3 regions of the Aurantimonas sp. NFXS3 genome follow, and region 1 is predicted to be linked to each of the others. Evidence: riboswitches for the same ligand, from Rfam matches in the RefSeq annotation. Region 1 holds a riboswitch; each other region holds the start of a gene.
What was found. A riboswitch is a leader RNA that binds a small molecule or an ion and turns the genes downstream of it on or off. The one in region 1 is predicted to bind thiamine pyrophosphate.
Positions count from the first base shown of each region.

Region 2: linked by a shared signal. The riboswitch ahead of thiC (phosphomethylpyrimidine synthase ThiC) and the one ahead of thiO (glycine oxidase ThiO) in region 1 are both predicted to bind thiamine pyrophosphate.
Region 3: linked by a shared signal. The riboswitch ahead of thiB (thiamine ABC transporter substrate binding subunit) and the one ahead of thiO (glycine oxidase ThiO) in region 1 are both predicted to bind thiamine pyrophosphate.

Region 1 covers NZ_JAGDDZ010000002.1:550,520-559,985, forward strand. The annotation lists gene J3367_RS07710 (ATP-binding protein) at 1-9, shown strand, start outside; gene J3367_RS07715 (hypothetical protein) at 207-1,097, opposite strand; gene J3367_RS07720 (GNAT family N-acetyltransferase) at 1,098-2,216, opposite strand; gene rpsO (30S ribosomal protein S15) at 2,428-2,781, shown strand; gene pnp (polyribonucleotide nucleotidyltransferase) at 3,080-5,212, shown strand; gene J3367_RS07735 (hypothetical protein) at 5,316-5,612, opposite strand; gene J3367_RS07740 (LysR substrate-binding domain-containing protein) at 5,719-6,612, shown strand; gene J3367_RS07745 (DUF2937 family protein) at 6,738-7,250, shown strand; TPP riboswitch at 7,311-7,436, shown strand; gene thiO (glycine oxidase ThiO) at 7,587-8,564, shown strand; gene thiS (sulfur carrier protein ThiS) at 8,561-8,758, shown strand; gene J3367_RS07760 (thiazole synthase) at 8,803-9,466, shown strand, end outside.
Region 2 covers NZ_JAGDDZ010000004.1:292,371-301,836, reverse strand. The annotation lists gene J3367_RS13690 (alkaline phosphatase D family protein) at 1-1,313, shown strand, start outside; gene J3367_RS13685 (septal ring lytic transglycosylase RlpA family protein) at 1,535-1,924, shown strand; TPP riboswitch at 2,236-2,363, shown strand; gene thiC (phosphomethylpyrimidine synthase ThiC) at 2,485-4,293, shown strand; gene J3367_RS13675 (hypothetical protein) at 4,401-4,577, shown strand; gene J3367_RS13670 (polysaccharide deacetylase family protein) at 4,653-5,435, shown strand; gene J3367_RS13665 (hypothetical protein) at 5,432-6,277, shown strand; gene J3367_RS13660 (adenylate/guanylate cyclase domain-containing protein) at 6,282-7,637, opposite strand; gene J3367_RS13655 (glycosyltransferase family protein) at 7,817-9,082, shown strand; gene J3367_RS13650 (glycosyltransferase family 4 protein) at 9,079-9,466, shown strand, end outside.
Region 3 covers NZ_JAGDDZ010000002.1:835,610-845,075, forward strand. The annotation lists gene J3367_RS09090 (pilus assembly protein TadG-related protein) at 1-250, shown strand, start outside; gene J3367_RS09095 (hypothetical protein) at 279-686, opposite strand; gene J3367_RS09100 (GGDEF domain-containing protein) at 890-1,972, shown strand; tRNA gene J3367_RS09105 (tRNA-Arg) at 3,102-3,178, opposite strand; gene J3367_RS09110 (thiamine diphosphokinase) at 3,255-3,896, opposite strand; TPP riboswitch at 4,108-4,204, shown strand; gene thiB (thiamine ABC transporter substrate binding subunit) at 4,255-5,289, shown strand; gene thiP (thiamine/thiamine pyrophosphate ABC transporter permease) at 5,320-6,948, shown strand; gene thiQ (thiamine ABC transporter ATP-binding protein) at 6,945-7,679, shown strand; gene J3367_RS09130 (M48 family metalloprotease) at 7,893-9,416, shown strand.

The sequences.
Region 1 (9,466 bases):
GGCGATTAGGAGTCGCTGATTCATCTGCAGCGAACGAAGCCGCAGCCGCTGTTTGTCGGCGTGCCAAGCGCCATCCGGGCCATGGCGGCCAGACTCTTCCGTTATATTAGGCGAGGGAGTCCGTTATCGATCACACTTCCGCGCAAGCCGAACGGCTTTGTTTCGTCCGCGCAGCTTGCCGATGGCAGCAACCGGAGCCGTCCCCCCTACCACAGCTCCGCCAGGGCTGCGCCGGCGAGGGCGGAGAGGATGAGGGCGGAGGAGGTCTTGAGGGGCAGGGGCTTGCGGGGCGCGGTTTCGCCGCTGAAGAAGTTGAGCGGCATCAGGCGGTTCTGGTTGCCGCCGGCCTCGCCGCGGGGCGCCTCGATGTAGCATTCGTCGTCGAACCAGGCCCAGTCGTCGGTCCAGGTCCAGCAATCATGCTCGCGGTAAACGTCGGCGATCGCCTCGGCCAGCGCCTTGTCGGTCGGCAGCCGCACATAGGGCGCCGGGTCCGAGCGCAGATAGCGCATGGCCAGCGGCAGCGAGCGCTCGGTGCAGTAGTTCGACATCCACAAAGTGAAGCCGATCCTGCGGCGCAGATGATCGAGGGCGCGGAAGACCTGGACATGGTCCTCATGGCCGTATTCGCCCCAGGGATTGTGGGTGAAGACGTTCATGTCGGGGGTCAGCATCGGCGCCAGCGCGTCGCAGATGCGGGTGAAATTGTCCCGGTAGGTCTGGTCGACCCGCTCGGGCGAGGTGACCGGCGACAGCGGCGAGACCTTGCCGAGGGCGCGCTTGGCCAGGCGCGTGACCTCGCGGCGGGTCTCCTCGGGCCCGAGCCGCATGCCGTAATCGGTCAGCACCGGGTTCTGCCAGTCGGCGCAGCCATAGCTGCCGGGCTCGGCGATGTTGAGGCAGGTGACGTCGCGCAGAGGCAGCGCCGCCATGGCCGCCGCCCGCGCCGGGCCGAGCCGGGGCGCGGCCCAGAAGTCTCGAAACACGATGACGACCTTGTCCACCTTGCCGACGATGGCGTTGAACCACAGCATCTCGTCGTCGGGATGCGCGCCGATGATCATGGAATTGGTCAGGAAGTCGGGCCTGGCAGGCATTTATGTCTCGCTGGTCTTCGTCGATACTGTGCGGCGCAGCATGACCCCGCGCAGACGGCGAAGTTTTTCGCGTATCGCAAAGACTAGCCGGGCGGCCCGTCCCAGTACAGTGGGTGTGCCGGTGAGGATGAACATCGGTGTCGGCGCGGTGCCGAAATCGGCCTTGAAGTCTTCGTCGCCGATGGTGAAGTCGAAGATGCGGCCGCCGCGCGCCAGCCAGTCCTCCATCATCAGGTCGTAGAGGACGAGGCCGGGGGAATGGCGGCCGAAATTGTCGTAGTCGGCGCCGATCAGCAGGTAGAGCAGCCGCTCGCCTTGGGTGAGGGCGAAGACATAGGCGATGGGCGTGTCGCCCTCCGACAGGCGGTAGAGGGCGCAGAAGCCGGCGCCGCTGCCGCGCTCGGCGATGGCGGCGTAGAACCGGGCGACGTCCGGCGTCTGGATCGGGTCGCCGTCGAAGCGGCCGCTGCGCAAATCGCGCAGCCGGTGGACGGCTTCGGCGGCGGCGGCGCCCTCCAGTCTGTCGAGCCGCACCGCCGGGTTCTTCAGCAGGCGTTTCTTGCGGCGGTCGAGATATTTCTGGAAGCTGCGCGAAAAGGCCGTCCGGCGCCAGTCGGCATAGGGCGCCGTCAGGGTGGCGGCATGGGCGCTGAAATCGGCGGGCTGCGGTTCGGCGGCCAGGAACAGCCGCCAGTCGGCGACGGATTCGGGCCGGACCGGGCGCAGGCGCAGCATGTCGTGGCCCGGCAGGACGGCGCGGATGCGGGCGGTAAGCCGCGTGTCGGCGGCAAGCGCCGGGCGGCTCGCCGGGTCGATCACCGGCGCGGCGTAGTCGCTGACGCCGAGATCGGTGGCTTCCAGGAGCCGGATGCCCTGAACGCGGCGCAGGATCAGCGGCAAGACGAAGACGAGGCGGCCGTTTGGCTGGCGGCCGGTGACGATGACGGGCGCCGCGCCCCGCGCCGGCGCCAGCATCGCGTAGAATGTGCCCAGCCAGAGCGGATGGGCGAAGGCGCCGGTGGCCGCGGCTTCGAAGAGACGGGCATAGTCCGGGCCAGAAAAGTCGAAGCTCTTCTCGCAGGCGATACGCAGGTCGTGATCGTCTGATGCTGCTGGCATGGGATCAGGGTCGCCCGTTTCGTGCAGCATTGTTACCGGTTACCCTGTTGATATTCGGTTGACGCGATCGTGATGGCGCAATGCTTGCTTAGCCGGCAATGTATATGAGGTCAGATCGACGGCGGCGGCGGCGCGAAACGGGCGCTGGCCGGTCGCGGCTAGCATTGTGGGCCGAGATCGCGTATATGCGCCGCAGCGCCGGGCGGTTTGCCTGCCCCGCGCTGTTCATGGCCCTCGCTGGACGACATCCCGGCCAGGGCGACCAACCCTCACATTTTCCAAGAAAGGGAATCCGATGTCGATTACGCTTGAGCGCAAGGCCGAGCTCATGAAGGAATACGCCACCAAGGACGGCGACACCGGTTCGCCGGAAGTCCAGGTTGCGATCCTGACCGAGCGGATCACCAACCTTACCGAGCATTTCAAGGACCACAAGAAGGACAACCACTCGCGTCGTGGCCTTCTGAAGATGGTCTCCCAGCGCCGCCGCCTCCTCGACTATCTGAAGTCCAAGGAAGAGCAGCGCTACACGACCCTGATCGGCCGTCTCGGACTGCGCCGCTAGTCAGTTTTCCGGCGGGCCGGGGGCGATACGCTTCCGGCCCGCCGCTTATGCCGCTTCCGCACGTCGGAGGCGGTCATGCCCCGGTATCCGGCGCGCCCGCAAGGCTCGCAGGTCCGACCCTTCGAACGGTCACGGGGCAGGATTGCCGGATGCTTCCGGTGCGAATGCGGGTCGCCCCGCCGCGTGCCACAAGCGAAGCCTCCCGTCGTCTTGCCCGTGATGCGTTTCGGCACCGCAACGCGCGCCGCCCATGACCACGAGAAAGCGGTTTCGGCGCGCAGGATGAAAAGGCAAGAACATGTTCGATACCCATAAGGTGGAAATCGACTGGGCGGGACGTCCGCTCACCCTCGAGACCGGCAAGATCGCCCGTCAGGCCGACGGCGCCGTGCTGGCGACCTACGGCGAGACCGTCGTTCTGGCGACCGTCGTGTCGGCCAAGCAGCCCAAGCCGGGCCTCGACTTCTTCCCGCTGACCGTGAACTACCAGGAAAAGACCTTCGCCGCCGGCAAGATCCCGGGTGGCTTCTTCAAGCGCGAAGGCCGTCCGAGCGAGAAGGAGACGCTGGTCTCCCGCCTGATCGACCGTCCGATCCGCCCGCTCTTCGCCCAGGGCTACAAGAACGAGACCCAGGTCGTCGTCACCGTCCTGCAGCATGACCTGGAGAACGATCCGGACGTGCTGGCGATGGTCGCCGCTTCGGCCGCGCTGACCCTGTCGGGCGTGCCCTTCATGGGCCCGATCGGCGGCGCGCGCGTCGGCTACATCAACGGCGAGTACAAGCTGAACCCGCATGTCGACGAGATGGCCGAGTCGCAGCTCGACCTGGTCGTCGCCGGCACCGAGGGCGCCGTCCTGATGGTGGAATCGGAAGCTCACGAGCTGGCCGAAGACATCATGCTGGGCGCCGTCATGTTCGGCCATCGCGGCTTCCAGCCGGTGATCGACGCGATCATCAAGCTGGCCGAGCACGCCGCCAAGGAGCCGCGCGAGCACGTCGTCGCCGACTATTCGGCGCTCGAGGCCGAGATGCTGCAGCTGGTCGAGGGCGAGCTGCGCGACGCCTACAAGATCACCGACAAGACCGAGCGCTACAACGCCGTCGACGCGGTGAAGGCCAAGGTCACCGCGCACTTCCTGCCGGAAGGCGTCGAGGACACCAAGTATTCCAAGGAGCAGGTCGGCACCGTCTTCAAGTCGCTGCAGGCCAAGATCGTCCGCTGGAACATCCTCGACACCGGCGGCCGCATCGACGGCCGTGACCTGAAGACGGTCCGCAAGATCGTCTCGGAGGCCGGCATCCTGCCGCGCGCCCACGGTTCGGCGCTGTTCACCCGCGGCGAGACCCAGGCGCTGGTCGTCGCCACGCTCGGCACCGGCGAGGACGAGCAGTTCGTCGACGCCCTGACCGGCACCTACAAGGAGCGCTTCCTGCTCCATTACAACTTCCCTCCCTACTCGGTCGGCGAGACCGGCCGCATGGGTTCGCCCGGTCGCCGCGAGATCGGCCACGGCAAGCTGGCATGGCGCGCCCTGCGTCCGATGCTGCCGGCACCGGAGCAGTTCCCCTACACGATCCGTGCCGTCTCCGAGGTCACCGAGTCGAACGGCTCGTCCTCGATGGCGACCGTCTGCGGCACCTCGCTGGCGCTGATGGATGCGGGCGTTCCGCTGAAGCGTTCGGTGGCGGGTATCGCCATGGGCCTGATCAAGGAAGACGAGCGCTTCGCGGTGCTGTCGGACATCCTTGGCGACGAGGACCATCTCGGCGACATGGATTTCAAGGTCGCCGGCACCTCCGAGGGCATCACCTCGCTGCAGATGGACATCAAGATCCAGGGCATCACCGAGGAGATCATGCAGATCGCCCTCGACCAGGCCAAGGGCGGCCGCCTGCACATCCTGCAGGAGATGGGCCAGGCGCTGTCGGAAAGCCGCGCCGAGCTGGGCGAGTTCGCCCCGCGCATCGAGGTCATGCAGATCCCGACCGACAAGATCCGCGACGTCATCGGCGCCGGCGGCAAGATCATCCGTGAGATCGTCGAGAAGACCGGCGCCAAGATCAACATCGAGGATGACGGCACGGTGAAGATCGCGTCGTCCTCCGGCAAGGAGATCGAGGCGGCCAAGAAGTGGATCCACTCGATCGTGGCCGAGCCGGAAGTCGGCGAAGTCTACGAGGGTACGGTCGTCAAGACCGTCGAGTTCGGCGCCTTCGTGAACTTCTTCGGTTCGCGTGACGGTCTCGTCCACATCTCGCAGCTCGCCGCCGATCGCGTCGCCAAGACGACCGACATCGTCAAGGAAGGCGACAAGGTCTGGGTCAAGCTGATGGGCTTCGACGAGCGCGGCAAGGTTCGCCTGTCGATGAAGGTCGTCGACCAGGAGACCGGCCAGGAGATCAAGAAGGGCGAGGAAGACGCCGCCTGATCAGGCCGTCTCTTCGCTGACAGAAAGAAAGGCGCGTCCCTCGGGGCGCGCCTTTTTCGTTGGGGTGAGGCCGGGGCTCTGGCTCCCGGTCGGTACGTGCGCGTCAGACGGACCGCTGGCGCGGGCGTCGCGACGAACGCTTCTGCAGCCGGGCGATCGCGTCGAGCGCGTCCACCGTGAGCGGCAGCCGCGCGACCTCCTCGACCTGCGGACGGGTCAGGCCGGTGACGTCTTCCAGGATGTGGTCGTCGACGCGCAAAAGGGTGTTGAAGGCGTCGCGGCAAAGCCGCTGCCGGCGCTTCTCCACCGTCCAGTTATGCAGCCAGCCGACAAGGCCGGGCTGACTGTGGTGTGCTTCGTCGAGCCGGATGGGCTGGGGCAGGGCCGAATGATGCAGCATGAGAACCTCCAATTGCCGATAGACAAAATGTGAGGGTTTCTCATTGATGAGACAAACGAGAAGGAGTAAGCCTAGCGGCAAGTTTCGCTAACAGGAGGCTCCGCCTGTGCTGACGCCCACTCTGCCCAATCTCGACATGGACCTCGCCCGCACGATGGTGGCGATTGCCGACACCGGCAATTTCTCGCGCGCCGCCGAGCGGGTGCATCGCAGCGCGTCGGCGATCAGCCTTCAGGTGAAGAAGCTGGAAGACATGGTCGGCCGCGACCTGTTCCGCCGCGATGCGCGCAGCGTGGCGCTGACCGCCGATGGCGAGATCTTCCTCGGCTATGCCCGTCGCCTTTTGAAGCTGAACGACGAGGCCTTCTCGCGCTTCCTGTCGCCCTGCTGCGAGGGTAGCGTGCGGTTGGGCGTGCCCAACGACAATGGCGTGGTCGCCATGCCGGAAATCCTCCGGCGCTTCGCGCGGACCCATCCCAAGGTCGAGGTGGAGGTGCGGCTGGACCGCACCGAGGAATTGCGGCGGCGCTGCTGGTCCGGGGAGCTCGATCTCGCCGTGTACAGTCACGACGAACGCCTCGACGGGCCGGACTACATCCATTCCGAGCCGCTGGTCTGGGTGGGGGCGCGCGGCGGGCTCGCCGTCGCCGAGACGCCGCTGCCGCTCGCCCTTGCAGATGCCGGCTGCGCCTGGCGCGGCATGGCGCTGGCGGCGCTGGACGCTCGCGATATCGACTATCGCGTCGCCTATACCAGCGAGTTCTGCACCGGCCAGCTTGCGGCCGTCGCCGCCGACCTCGCCATCGCGCCGCTGCCGATCAGCGTCGTGTCGGACGACATCGTGCAGCTGGGCGCCGAACGCGGCCTGCCGCCGCTGGGCAATTACCGCATGACGCTGGCCCGCCGCGACGGCGCCGGCCCGGTCGCCGATGCGCTGGCCGCCCATGTGACCGCCAGCTTCTGCGCCATCGCCGAACGCGGCACCCGCCTGTTCGCCTGACGGACGCGGGGACTGGTATGATCAGGCAGCAGGCGTATCGTGGCCGGGGGCGCGTCGTCTGACGCGAGGCCGGCGATCGTCTGTGCGACCGGTGCGCCGGAGAAGCCTTGAGGGAGGATGAGGGAATGCCGGGGCTGATCATCCGCGTCGTGGCGGCGCTGTTTCTCGGGCTCGTCTCCAGCCAGTCGCTGGAATTCACCCAGCAATATCTGCAGCGTCTCGGCGGCGCCGTCGACGAATTGCGCAAGGTCGTGGAGCGTTTCGACGCCAGCGCGGCGGCCTCCGACCTGTCGCGCAGCGAGGCGGTGGCGCGGTTGCGCGAGAACCGCGACGCCTTCGTCGCGCGCCAGGGGGCGGATGCCGAACAGACCATTGCCCGCTATGACGCGGTGGAGCGGCGCTATCGCAGCGTTGCCGAATCGGCGCCCCTGTTCCGGCCCTTCGTCGCGGCGGGCGATCCGGACTGGGAGATCGCCGAGCGCGCCGCCGCCGACTATCGCCCGGCCCTGCCGATCACCGTCGAGGGATTGCTCCTGGCCGTTGCGGGTTTCGCCCTCGGCTGGGCGATCGGGGCCGGCGGCCATGGCGCCGCGCGCATGCGCCGGCGTCGCCGCGAGCGTCGGCTGGCGTCGAGCTGAGCCGGCGCGCGCGATCTTGGCGCGGCGGCGTTGACAGGGCCGCCCGGGAAGCACAGATTCCGTCCATCCAAGGGGAGTTCCGGCAGGGAACTGAGAGGCCATCGGCCGCCGAAAGGCGTGAGCGCGTGGCGACCCTTCGAACCTGATCCGGTTGAGACCGGCGGAGGGATGGAATGCGGGGGCCCTTGGCCTGCGGCTCACCGCAGGCGAGCGCCGCGCCGCCGATCTTTCCCCTGTCCATCAGCCGGATCTCCGAGACGCGTCGAGGAGGATCGAGACAATGGCCGACCGGGCCGCCTGTTTGCACCCCGCCTGCCGCATCGGCGGGGCCTGACCATGCGGGTTGCCGTCATCGGGGCCGGCGTTGCCGGGCTCGTCACCGCGCTGGAACTCGCCAAGCGGGGCGCCGACGTCGCGCTGTACGAGGCCGCACCGGAACTGGGCGTGGCCGCGGCGTCGTGGCTGGCCGGCGGCATGCTGGCGCCGCGCTGCGAGGCCGAGAGCGCCGATCCGGCCATCGTCGCGCCGGGTCTGGCGGGGATCGACTGGTGGTCGCGGCATGTGCCGGACGTCGCGCGCCACGGTACGCTGGTGCTGGCGCCTTGGCGCGACCGCGCGGACCTTGCCCGCTTCGCCCGCCGCACGCGCGGCCACAAGCGGCTCGACGCCGAGCGGATCGCGGCGCTGGAGCCCGATCTCGCCGGCCGCTTCGCCGAGGGCCTGTTCTTTGCCGAGGAAGCCCATCTCGATCCGCGCCGGACGCTGGAGGCGCTGGCCGAACGGCTGCGCGAACGCGGCGTCACGCTGCATTTCGGCCGGCGCGTCACGGCCGCCGATCTCGACCATGATCGCATCGTCGATGCGCGCGGCATCGCGGCACGACCGGAGCTGCCGCGGCTGCGCGCGGTGCGCGGCGAGATGGTGTTGCTGCGCACAAGGGAGGTGTCGCTGGCGCGGCCGGTGCGGCTCCTGCATCCGCGCTCGCCGATCTATGTCGTGCCGCGCGCGGACGGGCTGTTCATGGTGGGGGCGACCATGCTGGAAAGCGACGACGATCGCGGCATCACCCTGCGCGGCACCGTCGAGCTGCTCAACGCCGCCTATGCGCTGCATCCGGCCTTTGCCGAGGCGGAGCTGGTGGAGACCGGCGCCGGCCTGCGGCCCTCCTATGCCGACAATCTGCCAAAGGTGACGCGGAACGGCCGGGTGGTCAGCCTGAACGGGCTGTACCGCCACGGCTTCCTGCTGTCGCCGGCCATGGCGGCGGAGGCCGCCGCCGAAATCTTCGCAGAGACGCTGAAGGACGCATCATGAGAATTTCCGTCAATGGCGAGGAGCGCAGCGTCGAGGCCGCCACCCTCGACCGGGCGCTCATCGAACTGGGTTACGAGGGCGCCGTGGTCGCCACGGCCCTGAACCGCGACTTCGTGCCGAAGGCCGAACGCGGGACGGTGCGCCTCGCCGAAGGCGACGCCATCGAGATCATCGCCCCGATGAAGGGAGGCTGAGCATGGACACGATCGACACCGACACGGCGAACGCCGTGACCGGCATGGACATCTATGGCCGCCGCATCGCCTCGCGGCTGATGCTCGGCACCTCGCTCTATCCCTCGCCGCAGATGATGACCGACGCGATCAAGGCCTCCGGGGCCGGCATCGTCACCGTCTCGCTGCGCCGTGAATCCGGCGAGGCGCGGGCCGGCCAGGCCTTCTGGGAGCTGATCCAAGGCCTCGGCCTCGACATCCTGCCCAACACGGCCGGCTGCCATACGGCCCGCGAGGCGGCGACGACGGCGCAGATGGCCCGCGAGATCTTCGGCACGGACTGGATCAAGCTGGAGGTGGTGCGCGATGCCGAGACGCTGCAGCCCGACGTGTTCGGCTTGGTGGAGGCGGCCCGCATCCTGACCGGCGAGGGCTTCAAGGTGTTGCCCTATACGGTGGAGGATCTGTCGGTGGCCGACCGGCTGGTCGAGGCCGGCTGCCGGGTGCTGATGCCCTGGGGCGCGCCGATCGGCTCGGGGCTCGGGCTGAACAATCGCTACGGCCTGCGCCAGCTGCGAGCGCATTTTCCCGACGTGACGCTGGTGGTCGATGCCGGGCTCGGCCTGCCGTCGCAGGCGGCCGCCGCCATGGAGCTCGGCTATGACGGCGTGCTCCTGAACACGGCGGTCGCCAAGGCCGGCGACCCGGTGGCGATGGCGCGGGGCTTTG
Region 2 (9,466 bases), on a different contig from region 1:
CGGGCGAGGCGATGCAGCCGATTGCGCTGGCCACGAGGTTCGGCCGCACGGTCTGGCGCTACGATTTCTCGCTGCCGGCCGGCACCACCAGTTCCTACCGCATCGACGAGACGGACTATGCCGTCGTCAGCCCCGACGGCGGCGCGGCGCGCATCGCCTATGTCTCCTGCAACGGCCAGGAGAACGGGGATCTTACGCGCGACATCGCCGAGCGCGACGCCATGTGGACCCGGCTCACCGCCGAGCACGACCGCGCTCCGTTCTCCCTGATGCTGCAGGGCGGCGACCAGCTCTATGCCGACGACGTCCTCGCCTGTCATCCGGATGTACAGCGCTGGACCAGCCTGAAGCCCGACGAGCGCGGGACCGTACCGCTGACCGAGGAGGCCCGCGCGGCGATCCGGCGCTTCTATTTCGAGCGCTATCTGATCAGCTTCGCCCGGCCCGCCATGGGGGCGATGTCGGCCCATGTGCCGTCCGTGTCGATGTGGGACGACCACGACATCATCGACGGCTGGGGCAGCCATCCGGCGGCGCTCCTGGACAGTCCCGTCGGGCGCGGCCTGTTCGAGGCGGCGCGCGAGATGTTCCTGATCTTCCAGCTGGCGGCGGATGAGGCCGACCTGCCGGCGATCGCGCTGGACCGGCAGGCGCGCAGCCTGGGCGTCGCGGTGCGCTATCCGGGCCTGACGATCCTCGCGCCGGACCTGCGCAGTGAACGCCGCCCCGACCGGGTGATGGGGCCGGTCGGATGGAAGAGCTTCGAAACGGCCTTGGAGACGACGCCGGAGCCGGACCGGATCGTGCTGATGTCCAGCGTGCCGGTGCTCGGGCCGCGGCTGAGCTGGGCCGAGCTCGTCGCCGGCATCGTACCGCGGGTCGCCAAGCTGTCCGACGATCTGCGCGACCAGTGGCAGAGCCGGGCGCATCGGCGCGAATGGATCCGCTGCCTGCAATGCCTGGCCGATCGCGCCGAGCGGGCCGTCGGCGGGCTCGTGGTCGTCTCCGGCGAAATCCATCTGGCGACGCGCGGCGAGATGCGGCTTCTGAACGGGAGTGTGATGCACCAGCTCGTCGCGTCCGGCATTTCCCACCCCGCGCCCGGGCCGGCCTATCCGTTTGCGCTCGGCCTTCTCGCCCGTGTCGGCGAGAGCCCACTGCGCGGCCGGAAGATCCGCTTGCGGCCGCTGCCGTCGCGCCGCGCGACCTATACGAGCGAGCGCAACTACCTCGTCCTGTCGCAGGACGGCATGGACTGGCAGGCCGAATGGGAACTCGAAGACAGCGGCCGGACCCCGAAGCTGGCGGTCTGACCGGTTAAGGCGTCACCGGCGCGAATGCGACATGGCTGTCGCATTCAGTACAGGGCTCGGACGGAAATTCTTCGTTTGGGCTCAGGACGATACGCCAGGGCCCGAAAAGTTCCGCTGTCGTAGAAAGACCCTATTGCTGCCAGAGTCCGTCCTTTTTCTCGTCACAGGAATTGACGAAGGAGGCGGCGTCGCAAACGTCGCATCTCAAGGACATGCCAAGAATGAAGTTTCTGCCGAAGGCCGCTCTCGCGGCTGCGCTTTTCGCCGGAACGATGGTCGGTTCGTACTCCGTCGCAATCACTCCGGTCGTAGCCGAAACGAAGTCCGCGGCCTCGGGTTCCGCCTCTTATTACGGAAAGCGCTTTCATGGTCGCCGCACGGCGAACGGCGAAAGCTTCAACATGAACTCCATGACGGCGGCTCACAAGACGCTGCCCTTCGGCACCAAGGTGCGCGTCACCAACCGTCGCAACGGCAAGTCCGTCGTCGTGCGCATCAACGACCGCGGCCCGTATCATGGCGGCCGGATCATCGACCTGTCGCGCGCCGCGGCCTCGAAGATCGGCATGATCCATTCGGGCACCGCCAAGGTCAGCCTCGACATCCTCTAGGGTCTCGGCTTTGCCGACCGCATGACGGGGCGCTGGCCGCCCGCATGTGACACCATCTCGTCCGACGGCGCCGCTTGCGCCGCGGACCGCCCGCGACACGCATCGCGGGTCTGGCTCGGGCTTTGCCCCTGACCGCCTCCCGGTCGTCCCGGCCCGCGGCGCATCGCCTGCGTCGCCGCCGCGATGTCCCGATCGGCCGCTGCCGGTCCTGCTTCCTGTCTTCCCGTTCCCTGCCTCTTCCTGTGACGTGCCGATCTTCGGTAACGACCGCTGCAACCGCTGTTGACACCCCCACGGGGACTGCTACCGTCCGCTCGTCCAAGGGGAGTTCCGGCAAGGAACTGAGAGGCCGACGGCCGCCGATCATCGGCGAAGCGCGCGGCGACCCTACGAACCTGATCCAGTTCATACTGGCGTAGGGATGGGAAAGCCGCCGACCTCTCCGGCCCGCAATGCGGGCCATGCCCTCAACGACAGGGGCGATCCGACAGGCCGACGAGAGTTTTCGATCACCGAAAGCAGAACTGGATCTCCGACGCGAGCGCGACTGGAGAACCAAGATGAATGCCGTGACACCCACCGTCACCGCCGGCCCGCTGCCGGCATCCCGCAAGATCTACCTGGCCGGAACGGCCTTTCCCGACATCCGCGTGCCGATGCGCGCAATCACCGTGCATCCGACCGCGGGCGAGCCCGACGTCATCGTCTACGATCCGTCCGGCCCCTATACCGACAGCCAGGTCGAGACCGACATTGCCAAGGGACTGCCGCGCATCCGCGAGAGCTGGATCGCGGCCCGCGGCGACACCGAATTCTACGAGGGCCGCGCGGTGCAGCCCGAGGACAACGGCAATCTGCCGGCCGAGAAGCTGACGCCGGAATTTCCGGTTCGCAACGCACCGCGCCGGGCGACGGGCGGGCGCGCCGTGACCCAGTACGAATATGCCCGCGCCGGCATCGTCACCGCCGAGATGGAGTTCGTCGCGATCCGCGAGAATCTCGGCCGGGCCGAGGCAAAGCGGGCCCTGGAGCGCGACGGCGAGCCGTATTCGGCGGCGATCCCGGATTTCATTACCCCGGAATGGGTGCGCGACGAGGTCGCCTCCGGCCGCGCCATCATCCCGGCCAACATCAACCATCCGGAAGTCGAGCCGATGGCGATCGGCCGCAACTTCCTGGTCAAGATCAACGCCAATATCGGCAATTCCGCCGTCACCTCCTCGATGGCCGAGGAGGTGGAGAAGATGGTCTGGGCGATCCGCTGGGGCGCCGACACGGTGATGGACCTGTCCACCGGCCGCAACATCCACAACATCCGCGACTGGATCATCCGCAACGCGCCGGTGCCGATCGGCACGGTGCCGATCTACCAGGCGCTGGAAAAGGTGAACGGCATCGCCGAGGACCTCACCTGGGAGGTCTTCCGCGACACGCTGATCGAGCAGGCCGAGCAGGGCGTCGACTATTTTACCATCCATGCCGGGGTGCGGCTGTCCCATATTCCGCTGACGGTGGACCGCACGACGGGCATCGTGTCGCGCGGCGGCTCGATCATGGCGAAGTGGTGCCTGCATCACCACCGAGAGAGCTTTCTCTACGAGCATTTCGAGGAGATCGCCGATATCTGCCGGGCCTATGACGTGTCCTTCTCCATGGGGGACGGCCTGCGCCCCGGCTCGATCGCCGATGCCAACGACGCGGCACAGTTCGCCGAGCTCGACACGCTGGGCAAGCTCACGAAGATCGCCTGGGCCAAGGGCTGCCAGGTGATGATCGAGGGGCCGGGCCATGTGCCGATGCACAAGGTGAAGGAGAATGTCGATCGCCAGATGCGGGTCTGCGGCGAAGCGCCGTTCTACACGCTCGGACCCTTGGTCACCGATATCGCGCCGGGCTACGACCACATCACCTCGGGCATCGGCGCGGCGATGATCGGCTGGTTCGGCACGGCGATGCTCTGCTACGTCACGCCGAAAGAGCATCTGGGCCTGCCGGACCGCGACGACGTGAAGGTCGGCGTCGTCACCTACAAGATCGCGGCCCATGCCGCAGATCTCGCCAAGGGCCACCCGGCTGCGCAGCTGCGCGACGACGCGCTGAGCCGGGCGCGCTTCGAGTTTCGCTGGGAGGACCAGTTCAACCTCTCCCTCGACCCGGAGACGGCGCGCTCCTTCCACGACCAGACGCTGCCCAAGGAGGCGCACAAGGTGGCGCATTTCTGCTCCATGTGCGGCCCGAAATTCTGCTCCATGAAGATCTCCCACGACATCCGCGCCGAGGCGCAGAAGGAGGGCATGGAGAAGATGGCGCAGAAATATCGCGAGGGCGGCGATCTCTACATGCCTGCCGGCGACGTGCCGGCCGAGTAGGGCGCAGCGAAGCGGAGGCGGCGGTGTGCTGCCGCCTCCCGTGTCCCCAGTGGAACGGGGCGGGCACGCTGGTGGTTAGGCGTTCGACTGCATCAGGAGAACGCACGATGGCCGATCCGAAGGCCCCCAGACACGACCAAAAGCCCGCCGATGGCGGCGTCCTCGACAATGCGCTGCAGCGCACCGACAATTCCTTTGCCGGCAAAGAGCCCGACGAGCGGCTGATCGGCACCGATGTTCCGGACGACGAACAGGACGCCGAGGAAGACGAAGAAAGAGACTGACCGTCTCTTGCTCTGGCCGATCGGTCGCGCCGCGCAGCAATTGCCCGGACGCCCGATCGCCGCTAAAGCCGCGCCATGCGGAACGCTGACGACCTTCTGAGCGAACTCGACGCTTGGCACGATGCCGGCCGGCGGATCGACATGTGGTGGCGGGACGACGATGCGATTGCCGCGACGCCGGCGCTCGAGGCGCTGGTCGCCGCCGCGCACCGCCATGCCGCACCGCTGGCGCTGGCGGTCATTCCCGCGGGGCTGACGGACAGCCTGGTCGCCCATCGGGGCGATCCGCTCCTGACCGTCCTCCAGCATGGCCACGCCCACAGGAACCACGCCGCGCCCGGCGGACGCGCCGTGGAATGCGGCGGCGACCGGCCTTTGGCGGAGGTGCTGGGTGAGTTCGACGAGGGGCGCAGCCGCTTGGCGGCGGCATTCGGCGACCGGCTCGTGCCGGTGATGGTGCCGCCCTGGAACCGCATCGAGCCGGCGGTGGCCGAGGCATTGCCGGCCATGGGCTATGCCGGCATCTCGGTATTCGGGCCGCGCCAGACCGCCTCGCCGCAGGCGGATTGCCGCCATGTGAACGCCCATCTCGATCTTCTCACCTGGAAGGGCGGTGCCCGTTTCGCCGGGCACGACAAGCTGGTCCGGCTGGCCGCCGAGCGCCTTGCCGACCGGCGGCTCGGGCACAGCGATCCGGCCGAGCCCTTCGGCATCCTTACCCACCATCTCGACCACGACGCCGAGACCTGGGCCTTTCTCGACGAATTGCTGGCCCTTTTCGCCGCCCATCCGGCGGTCCGATGGCGCGACGCGGGGGCACTGTTCGCCGGCGCCATGACGGACGAACTCGTCCGATGAGCGCGATCGTGCGACCGGCGCGAGCCGGCGACATCGCTGCGGTGGTCGAACTCCTGCACACCCACATGAACGCCAGGATCCCCCGCGAGCGCTGGGCCCGGCTGCTCGACTATCCCTGGCGACCGGAGGGTGTCGAGCGCGGCTGGCTGGTGGAGGATGGCGAGCATGTCGTCGGCTTCATGGGCACGATCTACAGCGACCGCGTGATCGGCGGCCAGTTGCGGCGCTTCTGCGATCTGTCCTCCTGGTATCTCCTCGCCGATTATCGCGGCGACGGGACCGGCGACGATCTGCTGCGCTCGGGCACGGCGCAGCCCGGCGTCACCTACCAGACCATGACCGCCCGCCGGGCCACCGGCCGCAAGATCCGGGCACTGGGCTTTTCGGTGCTCGACGACAGCCGCAGCCTGTTCCGGCCGAGCGGGGCGCCGGGGCGCCTGCCGGTGCTGCGGGATGCGGCGGCGATCCGCGAGCGGCTCGATCCGGCGCAGCGGGTTGTCCTCGACGCCCATGCCGGCTTCGACCTGCACCATGCCTTCGTCGGCGACAGCTGGCTGGTCTGGCAGCGCAAGCTGAAGGGTGAGGCAATCGCCTATCACGAGATCCTGCATGCCAGCGATCCGGCGTTCCTGTCGGCGCATGCGCAGGGTATTGCCGATGTCATCGTGACCGGCGAGCGCGGCGTTCTCGCCATCGACACGCGCTTCATGACGCCGGGCGACGATCAAGGCACGGTGGAAACGATCAGGCTGCCGCGCTGGTACCGCCCGGCGGATGTCGCGCCCCGCGACGTCGACCATCTGCATTCGGAGGTGATCCTCCTCGACCAGAAGCTGCCCTGAGCGCTCAGGCGAAGGCGACGAGGTCGAGCGGGGCGTCCACACCCTGCACCTGCCGGCGGTCGAGGCGGGTCAGGCTGGAGGCAGCGGGCGGGCGAAACCCCTGCGCCTGCGCCATGTCGAGGCTGGCCTGGGTGGTCAGGGCAAGGGTCTGCTCGACCTTGTTGTGCTTTTCCAGCTTGGCGGCGAGGTTCACCGGATCGCCGATCACAGTGTATTCGAGCCGGTGCTCGTCGCCGAGCGCGGTGAAGACCACGGTTCCGGCGGTCGCCGCACCGTTGACGCGCAGGCCGATCGGGCCGAAGCGTGTCTCCATCTCCGCCGCCCACTCCCGGGACAGAGCGAGGATTTCGCAGAGGGCCGCGAGGGCCTCGGCCGCGGCTGTCCGCGACGGCCTCGTCGCGCCGAAGGTCGCCAGCAGGCCGTCGCCCAGATATTTGTCGACGATGCCGCCATGGCGCTCGATCACCGGCACGATGCGGGCATGCAGGCCGACCAGCACCTCGACCACCTGCCGCGCGTCGTGCCGGGCCATGAAGCCGGTGAAGCCGCGAATGTCGAGGATGACGATGGCCGCCTCGCGCTCCTCGGCGTCGCCGGCCACCACCGATTCCGGCGACGTGACGATGGCGCGCTCCACATCGGCCGGCAGGAAGCGGCGGATTTCCTCGCGCTCGATATGCTCCAGCGTCGCCGCCGCCAGGAGCCGCTTGGCCCGCACGAGGGCAAGCGCCAGGACGGTGGTGAGGACGAGGATCGCGACGATCTTGTCGATCTCGGCGCCGACCAGAATGCCGTCGCCATGGATATAGGCAACGAAGCTACGGGTGATGGCGTCGGTGCCCTCGGCGTCGATGGCATAGAGCGTCAGGCCGACCCAGCCGAGCGCCGCTACGGCGCCGGTGGTCAGCACCCAGGCGGGATCGAAGCGGAAGGCGCGAATGGCGATGAAGACGAAGACATACATCACCGTCGGCGCCTTCAGGGAAAAGCTGGCGCCCTGGCCGTACTGGACGTGAAAATACCAGACGAGACCGTAGAGCAGCGCGATGTCGACGAGGACCGACAGGCCGAGAAACCAGGCCGGCAGGCGGATCCGGTAGGACAGGAACAGGCGGAGGGCGGTGAAGCAGAGATAGACCGCGAGGCTGATCGGCACCGGGTGCTGCATCTCGCTGTCGACCGGACGCGGCGAGACCAGATAGAGCACGGTGATGAACAGGCCGATGCCGAGCTGGACCCAGCCGATCAACCGTTCGCTGCGGATTTCGAAGCGATCCACGACCTCGCGCACGCGCTCGGGAATGGCGCGGCTGGATTCGCGCCGGGCGAAGGGCGCCAGCAGCTTGTTTCGGTTGCTCACGTCGGATTCGCCCGGTAACTGGCCCTCATGAACGCTCCGTCCCCGGCTGTGGTCATTGCGGTCGATCCGTCGCGGCGGTAGACGGGCGCGGTTTCCCCGGGGACACGCGCGCTTGCGTCAGGGCCGGAAAATGGCCAGTGTGTCCCGGTCGAGCAGGGTCGGAGCGGCAGGAGTATCTGATGAAAGCCCGGCCTCCGCGCGTTCTCATCTACAGTCACGACACCTACGGTCTCGGCCATCTGCGCCGCTGCCGCGTGATCGCGCAGGCCCTGGTGGCGCACCGGCCCGACATCTCGATCCTCATCGTAGCAGGCTCGCCTGTCGTCGGCTCGTTCAGTTTTCCGCCCCAGGTGGATTTCATTCGCGTGCCGGGCGTCGTCAAGCTCGGCGCCGACACCTATGCCCCGTCCAATCCGGGCCTGTCGCTGGAGGATCTGACCAAGATCCGCAGCGCGATCATCCGCTCGACCGCCGAAATCTTCGATCCCGACATCTTCATCGTCGACAAGGAGCCGCTCGGCATGCGCGGCGAGGTCGAGGCGACGCTGCATCACCTCAAGACCACCGGCGCCCGGCTGGTGCTGGGGCTGCGCGACATCATGGACGAGCCGTCGCGGCTGATCGAGGAATGGACCCGCAAGGAGGCCTTCGGCGCGGTCGAGAATTATTACGACGACATCTGGATCTACGGGCTGCCGGAAATCTGCGATCCGCTGGCCGATATCGGCGTCTCGGACGCGGTGCGGCGCAAGGCGACCTTCACCGGCTATCTGCAGCGCGCGGACGAGCCCTCGGGCGCGCTGCCGGATCGCATCCGGATCGGCGAGCGACCCTATGTGCTGGTCACCACCGGCGGCGGCGGCGACGGCGCCCAGCTGGTGGACTGGGTGCTGCGGGCCTACGAGACCGATCCGTCGATCGGCGTACGGGCCAAGATCGTTCTCGGCCCCTTCATGGAGACCGGCTACCAGACGGATTTCCAGCGGCGCGCGGCCCGGCTCGACAGCGTCGACCTGATCACCTTCGCCGCCAGTATCGAGCCGTTGATCGAGCGGGCGGCCGGCATGGTCGCGATGGGCGGCTACAACACGTTCTGCGAGATCCTGTCCTTCGACAAGCCGGCCGTGGTCGTGCCGCGCCGCCAGCCCCGGCTGGAGCAGTATATCCGTGCCTCGCAGGCCCAGGAGCTCGGCCTGATCGCCATGCTGCTGGATGACGAGATCGACAATCCCGCCGCCATGGCCGATGCCATCCGCGCGCTGCCGGGCCAGGCGCGACCGCGCTCGGTGGCGGTGGACGGCATTCTCGACGGCCTGAAGACGATCTGCGAACTGGCCGACGGCTACATCGCCGCCGGGCGCCATTCGGGCAGCGCCAGCCGCGGCGCCGCCGGCGACGACGAGTGGGCGCCTGCCCGGACCCTGCCCAAGACCGGCACTGCATGAACATCGCGTTCTACGCGCCGATGAAATCTCCCGATGATCCGCGGCCATCCGGCGACCGCACCGTGGCGCGTGGCCTGATCGACGCCCTGCGGCTGGCCGGCCACGGGGTGGTGGTGCCGTCGCACTTTCGCAGCCATGACCGCGGCGACCCGGCGCGTCAGGCGCGGCTGCAGACGGTCGGCGGACGGCTGGCCGAGCGGCTGTTGCGGCAGGGCAGGGTGGCGAAGCCCCGGATCGACCTCTGGTTCACCTACCATCTCTACCACAAGGCGCCGGACTGGCTGGGACTGCGCGTCGCCACGGCGCTCGGCGTTCCCTATGTCGTCGCCGAAGCCTCGGTCGCCGGCAAGCAGCGCGGCGGGCGCTGGGCGCAAGGGTTCGAGG
Region 3 (9,466 bases), 290 kb from region 1:
CGCGGCGATCTGCCAGAACATCAAGGATGACGGGCGCAAGGCCACCGGCGAGGACGGGATCGTCATCTTCACGATCGCCTTCGATCTCAACAATGGCTCCTCGGTGAAGAAGCTGATGGAGCAGTGCGCGTCCTACGGCATCACCGATCCGACGAAGAAGCTCTATTACGACGCCAAGAGCTCGAGCGACCTGATGGCGGCGTTCGATTCGATCACCGAACAGGTGTCGAGCCTGCGCATCGCAAAATAGCCTGCAGCCTCCCGGGGGGGAGGGGACGCTATTGCGTATCGAGCGTCAGTTCGAAGCGTTCGACGACGCTCGGCTGGATTACCCGGGCGGTCATCGTGACCAGCACGATCTGGGCGTCGAGGCTGTCCCCGGCCTCCATGGCGCGTTCGATCCGCTCGCCGACCCGCAGCGCCAGATCGACGTCGTTGGCGCCGGCAAAGCCTTCCGCGCCGATCATGCAATAGCCGAGGATCTCGGCCGCGGCACGGTAGGCTTGCGGCGCGGGAAACGCCCCGATCGCATGATCCTGCATCAGCCTGACCACCGTCAGCTTCACTGCCTCCGGCACCATCCGGGGATGCAGGTCGACGGAGCGCAGAGCGCTGTCGAGCTGTTTCAGATCCTCGGATCGCCCGAAGACACCGAACAGGCCGAGGGACGATCGTTGTCTGGTCATGGCGCGATCCTGCATCGACGGCATTGTACGGTCACGGGAGCGGTCGCACGGCAGCGAAGAAGGCCCCGGCCAACCGGTCTCTCCGCGGGCCCGAATTTCTTCTGCGGCCGATAGCCGTGTCGTTCCCGGTGTTTGTGGCTTCGTAACCCGTCGCGGCTATTGCAGATAGAGGCGGCAGGATCGGAGCCAGAACTTTGCCAAATATGGGTTTCTTTCTCGGCGTCGTGAACGGCCTCGGCATCTTCGCGCTGGTGACGATGATGTATGGCTGGGCCCTGCGCAAAGCCGAGCCGGGGCTTGGGCGAAGCCTTGCACTGGGCCTCTTGTTCGGTGTCGGGGCATCGCTGTCGATCGCCAATGCGGTCGAACTGGCGCCGGGCCTGCGGATTGACCCGCGGGCGGTCATGCTGGTCCTGGCGGCCCCATTCGGCGGACCGGGAGCCGCGACGGTGGCCGCGCTGGTCACCAGTCTTTTCCGGCTGCATCTCGGCGGCTCGGGTACGATGAGCGGGATCGCGAACATCGTGGCCATCGCGGCCATCGGTGCCTATTTCGCTCATTTCGTTTTCGAGAAGATGCAGCCGGCCCGCACCCGCGACCTCCTCGTGCTCGGCCTTCTCTGCAATGTGCCGTTTCTCTTCATCCTGACGGTGCCCGTCGACAGCGCGTCGCAGATCTTCCTGCGGACCATCGGTCCGATGACGGTTGCCGACGTGATCGGGGTTCTCGTCCTCGGTCGCTTTCTCTGCAGCGAGCGCAAGGCTTTCGTCTTTGGCCGGGCGCTGGAGGCGGAGGCGTCGACCGATCCGCTGACCCTTCTGCCCAATCGCCGCCATCTGGAGCGTCGCACCAGCGAGATGGTGGAGGTGGCACGGCGCAATGGCCGGCCGATCTCGGTGCTCGTCATCGACATCGACCGGTTCAAGCAGGTCAATGACACATATGGCCACGATGTCGGGGACACGATCCTCTTGAAGGTGGCGGATGTGGTCCGGGCCAATGTCCGCAAATCCGATGCGGTTGCCCGCTTCGGCGGCGAGGAGATCGTTGTGGCGATGGCGGATGCCACCCCGGCAGCGGCCCTGCAGACCGCCGAACGGATCCGGCTTTCCGTGGACGACAAGGTCTTCCATGGCGACCAGGAGAACGGCAACGTGACCGTCAGTGTCGGCGTCGCCACGCAGGAGGGGGAAGACCTGTCCTTCAAGCGCCTCTTCAAGGCCGCCGACGAAGCGCTCTTCCTCGCCAAGGACCGCGGCCGCAACCGCGTGGAAGTCGCGATATAAGGAAAGCCGGCGGCGGGCAGAGGGAGTGTACCAGTTCCGACACCGGCGACGGGGTGGCATGAGGATGCGGCACAGGTTTGACCAGTGCGTCCGGTCGGGTCCGCCACCAACTCGCCGAGGTCTTCTGAAGAGATTAGAAAAGTAAACCGATTAATGACGATAACGCGCTCCAGACCGCCCAGAGCATAACGCCGGTCGTGAGTACCAGTAACGTCGTTGCGAGCAAGCAGCCTTTCAGGAAGTCGTAATCCCAGGTGACGCTCACAATATCATGCGGCCGCCGGGCAGTCCTCTCCGCCGGGCGTTGGAGCGCCTTCTGCGTTGCTGACGAATTCTCAACATTGGTTTTGGCCGACATGAGGATGCGAGAACGATTCTGGACCCCTCGCTGTATTAGCGTCGGAGCAGACGTGGCCGTTAGCGGGCGAAGATCAAAAGGCGAGCGGCGCAGGTCGATACTAATGGGGATCCAGTGATGCCACGCAAAGATCCGTCTCATGAAGTCCATGAATGTATGCATGTATTTTGGATTGGTTCTTTCTGGCTCATCCATCCTGAGTGGATGACCTCACTGTTTGGACTGGTCCTTGATCTACGACGCAGGCGGATGGACCACATAAGGAGAGAGCGTCAATTCCAGGGACGGATGCTTCCGGCGAACTCCGGCTGTAAGCAACACGATTGTTGGCCGCGACCTAGTGCTCTCCACTCCGCCGATACCCCGAGACAATTATGGTGCAACATCACCGGTTGGCCTGCATCTCACGTCATAGACAGATTCGCGTTGTATTTCTGAGGGCACACATCCCATCCCCTCACTGCAGATGCAAGTGGCCTTGTTTGGATAGAGTGTTAGATGACCCCTGCTTACTAAAATACTTAACGGTCACGGGGAGTTCACGGTGAACCGGTGCGTTGAAGGCGCGCTGGCGGGGCGTTGCATCGTGCCGAAGTGTACGAGGGCCAGCGTCAGCACTAGCAATCGAAGCAACGCTTCGGGAGAATCGGCACATTAACAGACTGGGATCAGCGGCTGCTCAACGCGATGTATTCGGTTGTCGCTTGTATATCCCCGTGCATGGGTACGCGGCGAGGAGCCGCGTGGCCCTGCCGCAGGGCGCAAAGCAATTGGTGATCCCGACTGGATTCGAACCAGTGACCCTCAGATTAGGAATCTGATGCTCTATCCTGCTGAGCTACGGGACCGACCGCGCGCAACCTAGTCGAAGGCGCAGGGTTCGCCAAGTCTGCTCGCGAAGCTCTTGTGCGGCGATATTGCGGATCAGCGGACCTTGGGATCGGCCTGGGCGACGAGCAGCGCCGTGCCTTGGCGGATCGTCACGGCGATCGGCCCCAGCGCTTCGTTCGACTGGGTGAGGATCGAGTGGAATGGCAGGTCGACACCGTCGAGCGGCCATTTCGCGCCGGAGATCGTCAGCCCCGAAAGATCCGAGAATTTCAGGATCGAGAACTGCGTGCCGGGCGCAAGATCGAAGGCGCGGCGGTCCGGTCCCAGTGGCCAGGCGCGTTCGATACCGTCGAACAACTCCACGTCGATGCCGCGGGCGGCATAGCGCAGGGCCAGGATCAGATGTGCAAAGGCGTGGTCGCTGCGCGGGCCGCCGAGCGCGCCGACCAGAAGCAGGCCGGTCGCGCCACGCGTCAGCGCCGCCTCGATGGCGATCTCGCCGTCGGTCATCGCCTTGTCGCGGGGATAGGGTTCGCGGGGCAGGCTGGTCAGTTCGATCGCCGGTCGCGGCGGGCTGGAATCGAAATCGCCGACCCAGAGTTCCGGCGTAACCTGCAGTTCCGCAGCATGGCGCAGGCCATCATCCGCGGCGATGACCCGCGTGCCCTCCACCGCATTGATCAGCGCAGGGGTCGGGGCGATATGGCCGGCAAGGAGAATGGAAAAGCGCGACATCGCGGCTCGCCTACAGCATCGGGCCGCAAACGCCAATCGGCTGCTTCGACCTCGTAAGGAGATTGCCGGCCAGGGCATCGTCTGCTCGCAACGTCGGCGCGCAGCCTGGCAGTCTGACGCGAGAGCTCGGCACCGGGGCAGGGCAGAGCTGTCCCTTGGCTCAGGGGCGCGGCCGCCCTTGCCGGCAAGCGGCGTGGCCTCTAAGTCTTCCCATGCTCACACGGGGTGCCTTCGGGCTGAGAGGCGCATGCCGACCCGTCGAACCTGATCCGGCTCATACCGGCGGAGGGATGCGGGCGTCGGCGGGTGTCTCGCGGATGCTTTCGTTTCGAAAGCCGCCGTCTCGAAAGGCACCATCATGGCCCGACCCGTCTTCCTCCTGCCGCTGTCCGTTCGCCATCTCGGCGTTTGCGCCGCCGCCCTTCTGGCCGGCGTGACCGGAGCGGTCGCCCAGGCCGACAAGCCGGTGCTCACCGTCTACACCTATGAGAGCTTCACGCCCGAATGGGGGCCGGGCCCGAAGATCGAGGCGGGTTTTGAAGTGGTGTGCGCCTGCGATCTGCAGTTCGTTGGGCTCGAGGACGGCGTCGCGATCCTCAATCGTCTCAAGCTCGAAGGCCCCTCGACCGAAGCCGATGTCGTCCTCGGCCTGACCACCGATCTCATCCCCGAGGCCAAGGCGACCGGCATGTTCGCGCCGAGCGGGGCGGATCTCTCGGGTCTCGACGTGCCGACCGGCTTCTCGGACGACATCTTCGTCCCTTACGACTATTCCTATCTCGCCTTCGTCTACGACAGCGAAGCGATCGCCGAACCACCGGCGAGCCTCGACGATCTGGTCAATGGCGATCCCGAGGTGAAGATCGCCATCGAGGACGCGCGGACCTCGACGCCCGGCCTCGGCATGATGCTGTGGATGAAGAAGATCTATGGCGACGAGGCCGCCGCCAAATGGGCGCAGCTGTCGAAGCGCATCCTGACCGTGACGCCCGGCTGGAGCGAGGCCTATGGCCTGTTCACTAGCGGCGAGGTGCCGATGGTTCTCAGCTACACGACATCGCCCGCCTACCACATGATCGAGGAAGACACCGACCGCTATCAGGCCGCGGCCTTCGCGGAGGGCCACTACCTGCAGATCGAGGTGGCGGCGATGCTGAAGACGACCGAAACCGCCGAACTGGCGACCCGCTTCCTCGACTACATGCTGACCGCCGAGGTGCAGTCGCTGATCCCCACCACCAACTGGACGTTGCCGGTCGCGGACGGCATCGATCTGCCTGAAGCGTTTGGCCGCCTGGTGCAGGTGGAGACGCCGCTGATGATCGATCCGGAAACCGTGGCGGCGAACCGCAAGGCATGGACGCAGGAATGGCTCGAAGCGATCGGCCGCTGACGATCGAGCGCGCGTCCCGGTGAGGCGTTCATGACCGGTGCTGCGGATCGTGCCTGGCGGATCGGCCTCGGCCTCGGCGCTGCCGGTATCCTCGTCGGCTTCCTCGCCGGTGCCTTCGTCGTGCTTCTCTTTGCGACCGGCGCCGTACCCGATTTTCGGGCGGTGGCCGGCGATCGCTATCTCCTCGGCGTCGTCCTGTTCACCCTCGAGCAGGCGGTGCTGTCGACCCTCCTGTCGGTGGTGGGCGCCATCCCGCTGGCACTGGCCCTGCATCGTGCCCGCTTTCCCGGTCGCCGTGCGGTGCTGCGCCTGTTTCTCCTGCCGCAGGTGCTGCCCGTGCTGGTCGGCGCGCTGGCGATCCTCACCATCTGGGGCCGCAACGGTCTCGTCTCCGATGCTTTCGCGGCGATCGGACTGGCGCGGCTCGACATCTATGGTCTCTCCGGCATCCTGATCGCCCATGTCTTCTTCAACCTGCCGCTGGCCGCCCGGCTGATGCTGGCCGGGCTCGATCGCGTGCCGGCCGAAAGCTGGAAGCTCGCCGGGCAATTGTCGCTGAGCCCGCTGGCCACGTTCCGGCTTGTCGAATGGCCGGCCCTGCGCGGTGCACTGCCGGCGGCCGCAAGCCTGATCTTCATGCTCTGCGTCACCAGCTTCACTCTGGTTCTGGTGCTGGGGGGCGGGCCCGGCGCCACGACGCTGGAAGTCGCGATCTACCAGTCGCTGCGCTACGACTTCGATCCCGGCCGTGCGATCACGCTGTCGCTCGTCCAGATCGGCCTGACAGCGATCGTCCTGTGGCTGGCGACCCGTCTCGGCGGCGATGTCGCCGCCGGTTTCGGCCTTGGCGGCCGCGCGCTGCGCTACGATCGCCGCAGTCCTGCGCGGGCCGCGGTGGACGCGCTCGTGCTGCTCCTCGGCATCGGCTTCGTCCTGGCGCCCTTCGTCGCGGTGGTGGTGCGCGGCCTGGAAGCGGACCTGGCGCGATTGCTGGCCGATCCGGCGGTCCATCGTGCGGCGATCACCAGCATCGTCATCGCGACGGCCGCCGCGCTTCTTGCGATGGCCGTCTCGCTGGCCATCGTCCTTGCCGTCGAGGCGCTGCGCAACGCGCCGGAGGACCGGCTGTCCCCACGCAGGCAGGCGCTCGGTGACGGGTTGGAGACGACGGCCAGTCTCGTGCTCGTTGTTCCCCCCATCGTGGTCGGGGCCGGCTGGTTCCTCGCGCTGCGGCAGGTCACCGACGTCTTTGCCGCTGCGCCCTATGTCGTGGTCGCCACCAACGCCGCCATGGCCGTGCCTTTCATCGTGCGCATCGTCGGGCCGGCGCTGGCGGCGGCCAACCAGGCGACTGGCCGGTTGGCCGACAGCCTCGGCCTTGCAGGTCTGTCGCGACTGCGGGTGGTGGACTGGCCGGTCTTGCGCGCGCCGGTTGCCCTCGGCTTTGCCTTCGCCCTGGCGATCTCGCTCGGCGATCTCGGCGCCATCGCCCTGTTCGGCAGCCAGGACCTGGTGACCTTGCCCTATCTCCTGCTGCAGCGCATGGGCAGCTATCGCACGGCCGACGCGGCCGGACTGGCGCTGCTCCTTGGCATCCTGTGCCTGTCGCTGATGGCCCTGGCCGAGCGCGGACTGACACGAAGGGACCATCCGGCATGAAGAAGGCCCTCGTCCTCGATGACGTCCGCTTTGCCCATGGCGGCAGCGAGATGCGCTTCGATCTTGCGGTGGAGGCTGGCGAATGGCTGGCGGTCATCGGTCCGAGCGGCGCCGGCAAGTCGACGCTGCTTGACCTCGTAGCGGGGTTCGCTGCGCCCTCCGCGGGCACGATCGCCGTCGACGGACGCGCGATGGCTGGTGTCGCGCCGGCGGAACGCCCGCTCAGCATCGTCTTCCAGGACAACAATCTGTTTCCCCATCTCGACGTCTTCCGCAATGTCGCCCTCGGCATCGCGCCCGATCTCCGGGTGGCTGCCGCGGACAGACGCCGCGTCGAGGCGGCTCTGGACGCGGTCGGGCTGGCGGGCTTCGGCAAGCGGCGCCCGGCCGAGATGTCGGGCGGCGAAAGGCAACGCGTGGCCTTGGCGCGGGTCTTTCTGCGCGATCGGCCGCTTCTCCTTCTCGACGAGCCCTTCGCCGCCCTTGGCCCTGCTCTTCGCCGCGAGATGCTGGCGATCCTGACCGAATTGCGGGTAGGGCGCGCGGATCCGCCGGCGATCGTCATGGTCACGCACCATCCCGAGGATGCTGTCGGCCACGCCGACCGGACGGCATTTCTCGACGCCGGCGAGATCGCGGCGATCGGGCCGACGCGCGCCCTGTTGGCCGGAGACGGCGATCCGCGGGTGGCGCGCTATCTCGGCACCGTCGCGCCTAGGGAACGACCTTGACCCCGACCGACAAGGGACCGGCCCGCTAACTTCGTGACTGACGTATTTCCGGCGGATTTTCCCGGTAGCGGACAGGGAAGGCACGAGGCAAGCGGCGGCGCTTTTTCGAAATCTGTTGCTGATCGATCCTAACCCGTGTGACAGCGGTTCGGATAAGCCTTGAGTCTCGGGAAGCGAAGCGGTTCTGTGGGGGCGACGATCGCAGCGATGGCAATGAACTCCGGTCCTGGTCGTGCGGGACGCCTTGTGCGCCGCATGATCGGCGGTGTCGCGCTCGGCGCGTTGCTGGCGACCGGCGCCTGCACCACGATCGAAGCGGGGCTGGATGGCCTGTCGCCTGCCAGCAGCAGCGTGCAGGCGGGATATGCTGCGACGCGTCGTCCGATTACCTTCGAAAACGTCCAGCGCAGCGATCCGCAATCGGTCATCGGACGCTCCCAGCACCCCAAAATCCTGGCGGCCTATGGCGGCGCCTATTCCGATCCCAAGCTGGAGCGCACGCTCGCCACCATCGTCGGCAAGCTGGCTGCCCAGACCGACGATCCGAACCGCGCCTACCGCATCACCATCCTGAACTCGCCCAACGTCAATGCCTTCGCGCTGCCGGGCGGCTACGTCTACATCACCCGTGGTCTCGTCGCCCTGGCCAACGATTCGGCCGAGGTGGCTGCGGTGATCGGCCACGAGATGGCGCATATTACCGCCAATCACGGCATCGAGCGCCAGCAGCGCGAGCAGGCCGCCGAGATTGCCAGCCGGGTCGTCAGCGAAGTGCTGGCGGGCGAGCCGGCCGGGCAGGTCGCCCTGGCGCGCGGCAAGCTGAGCCTTGCCCAGTTCTCGCGCCAGCAGGAGCTGCAGGCCGACATTCTCGGCATTCGCCACATCGCCAAGGCCGGTTTCGATCCGTTCGCCGCCGCGCGCTTCCTGCAGGCGATGGATTCCTATGCCAAGATCCGCACGGCCTTCCAGGCCGGCGATCCCGAGCTGGACTTCCTCTCTTCGCATCCGTCGGCGCCGCAACGCATCGATCTCGCCAACCGGCATGCGCGGGAATACGGCCAGCCGGGCACGGGGGCGACGGATCGCGATCGCTATCTGGCGGGCATCGACGGCATGCTGTTCGGCGATTCCGCCGTCGAAGGCTATGTCCGCGAGCAGCGCTTCTACCATCCCGGTCTCGGCATCACCTTCGAAGTGCCGAAGGGCTTCGTCATCGACAACACCGCCGAGGCCGTGCTGGCGAGCGGCCCCAACGACACCGCGATCCGGTTCGATGGCGTCGCATTGCCCAAGACCACCGGCCTCGTCGACTACGTCAACAGCGGCTGGATCGGCGGGCTCGACCCGTCGAGCATCCAGGCCTTCAAGATCGGCAATCTCGACGCGGTGTCGGCCCGGGCTGAGGGCGGCGAATATGTCTTCGACGTCACCGTGGTGCGGGTCGGCGGACAGGTCTATCGCTTTCTGACGGCCGTGCAGGCAAGTTCCGCGGGCACGGCGGCCGGGATCGCAGGGAAGGTGGCGAACTCGTTCCGGCTTCTCTCGACGGCCGAGAAGGAGAGCCTGAAGCCGCTGCGCATCCGGATCGTCACGGCATCGGCCGGCGACAGTACGGCTTCGCTGGCCGCCCGCATGGTTGGGGTTGAGGGCAAGACGGCGATGTTCCGGCTGCTCAACGATCTCGATGCGAATGAGAACGTGAAGCCCGGTACGCGGTACAAGATCGTCGCCGAGTAACCGGTCTCCCCCTGGCGCCAGACTGCGATCCAACGAAAAAGGGGCGCCCG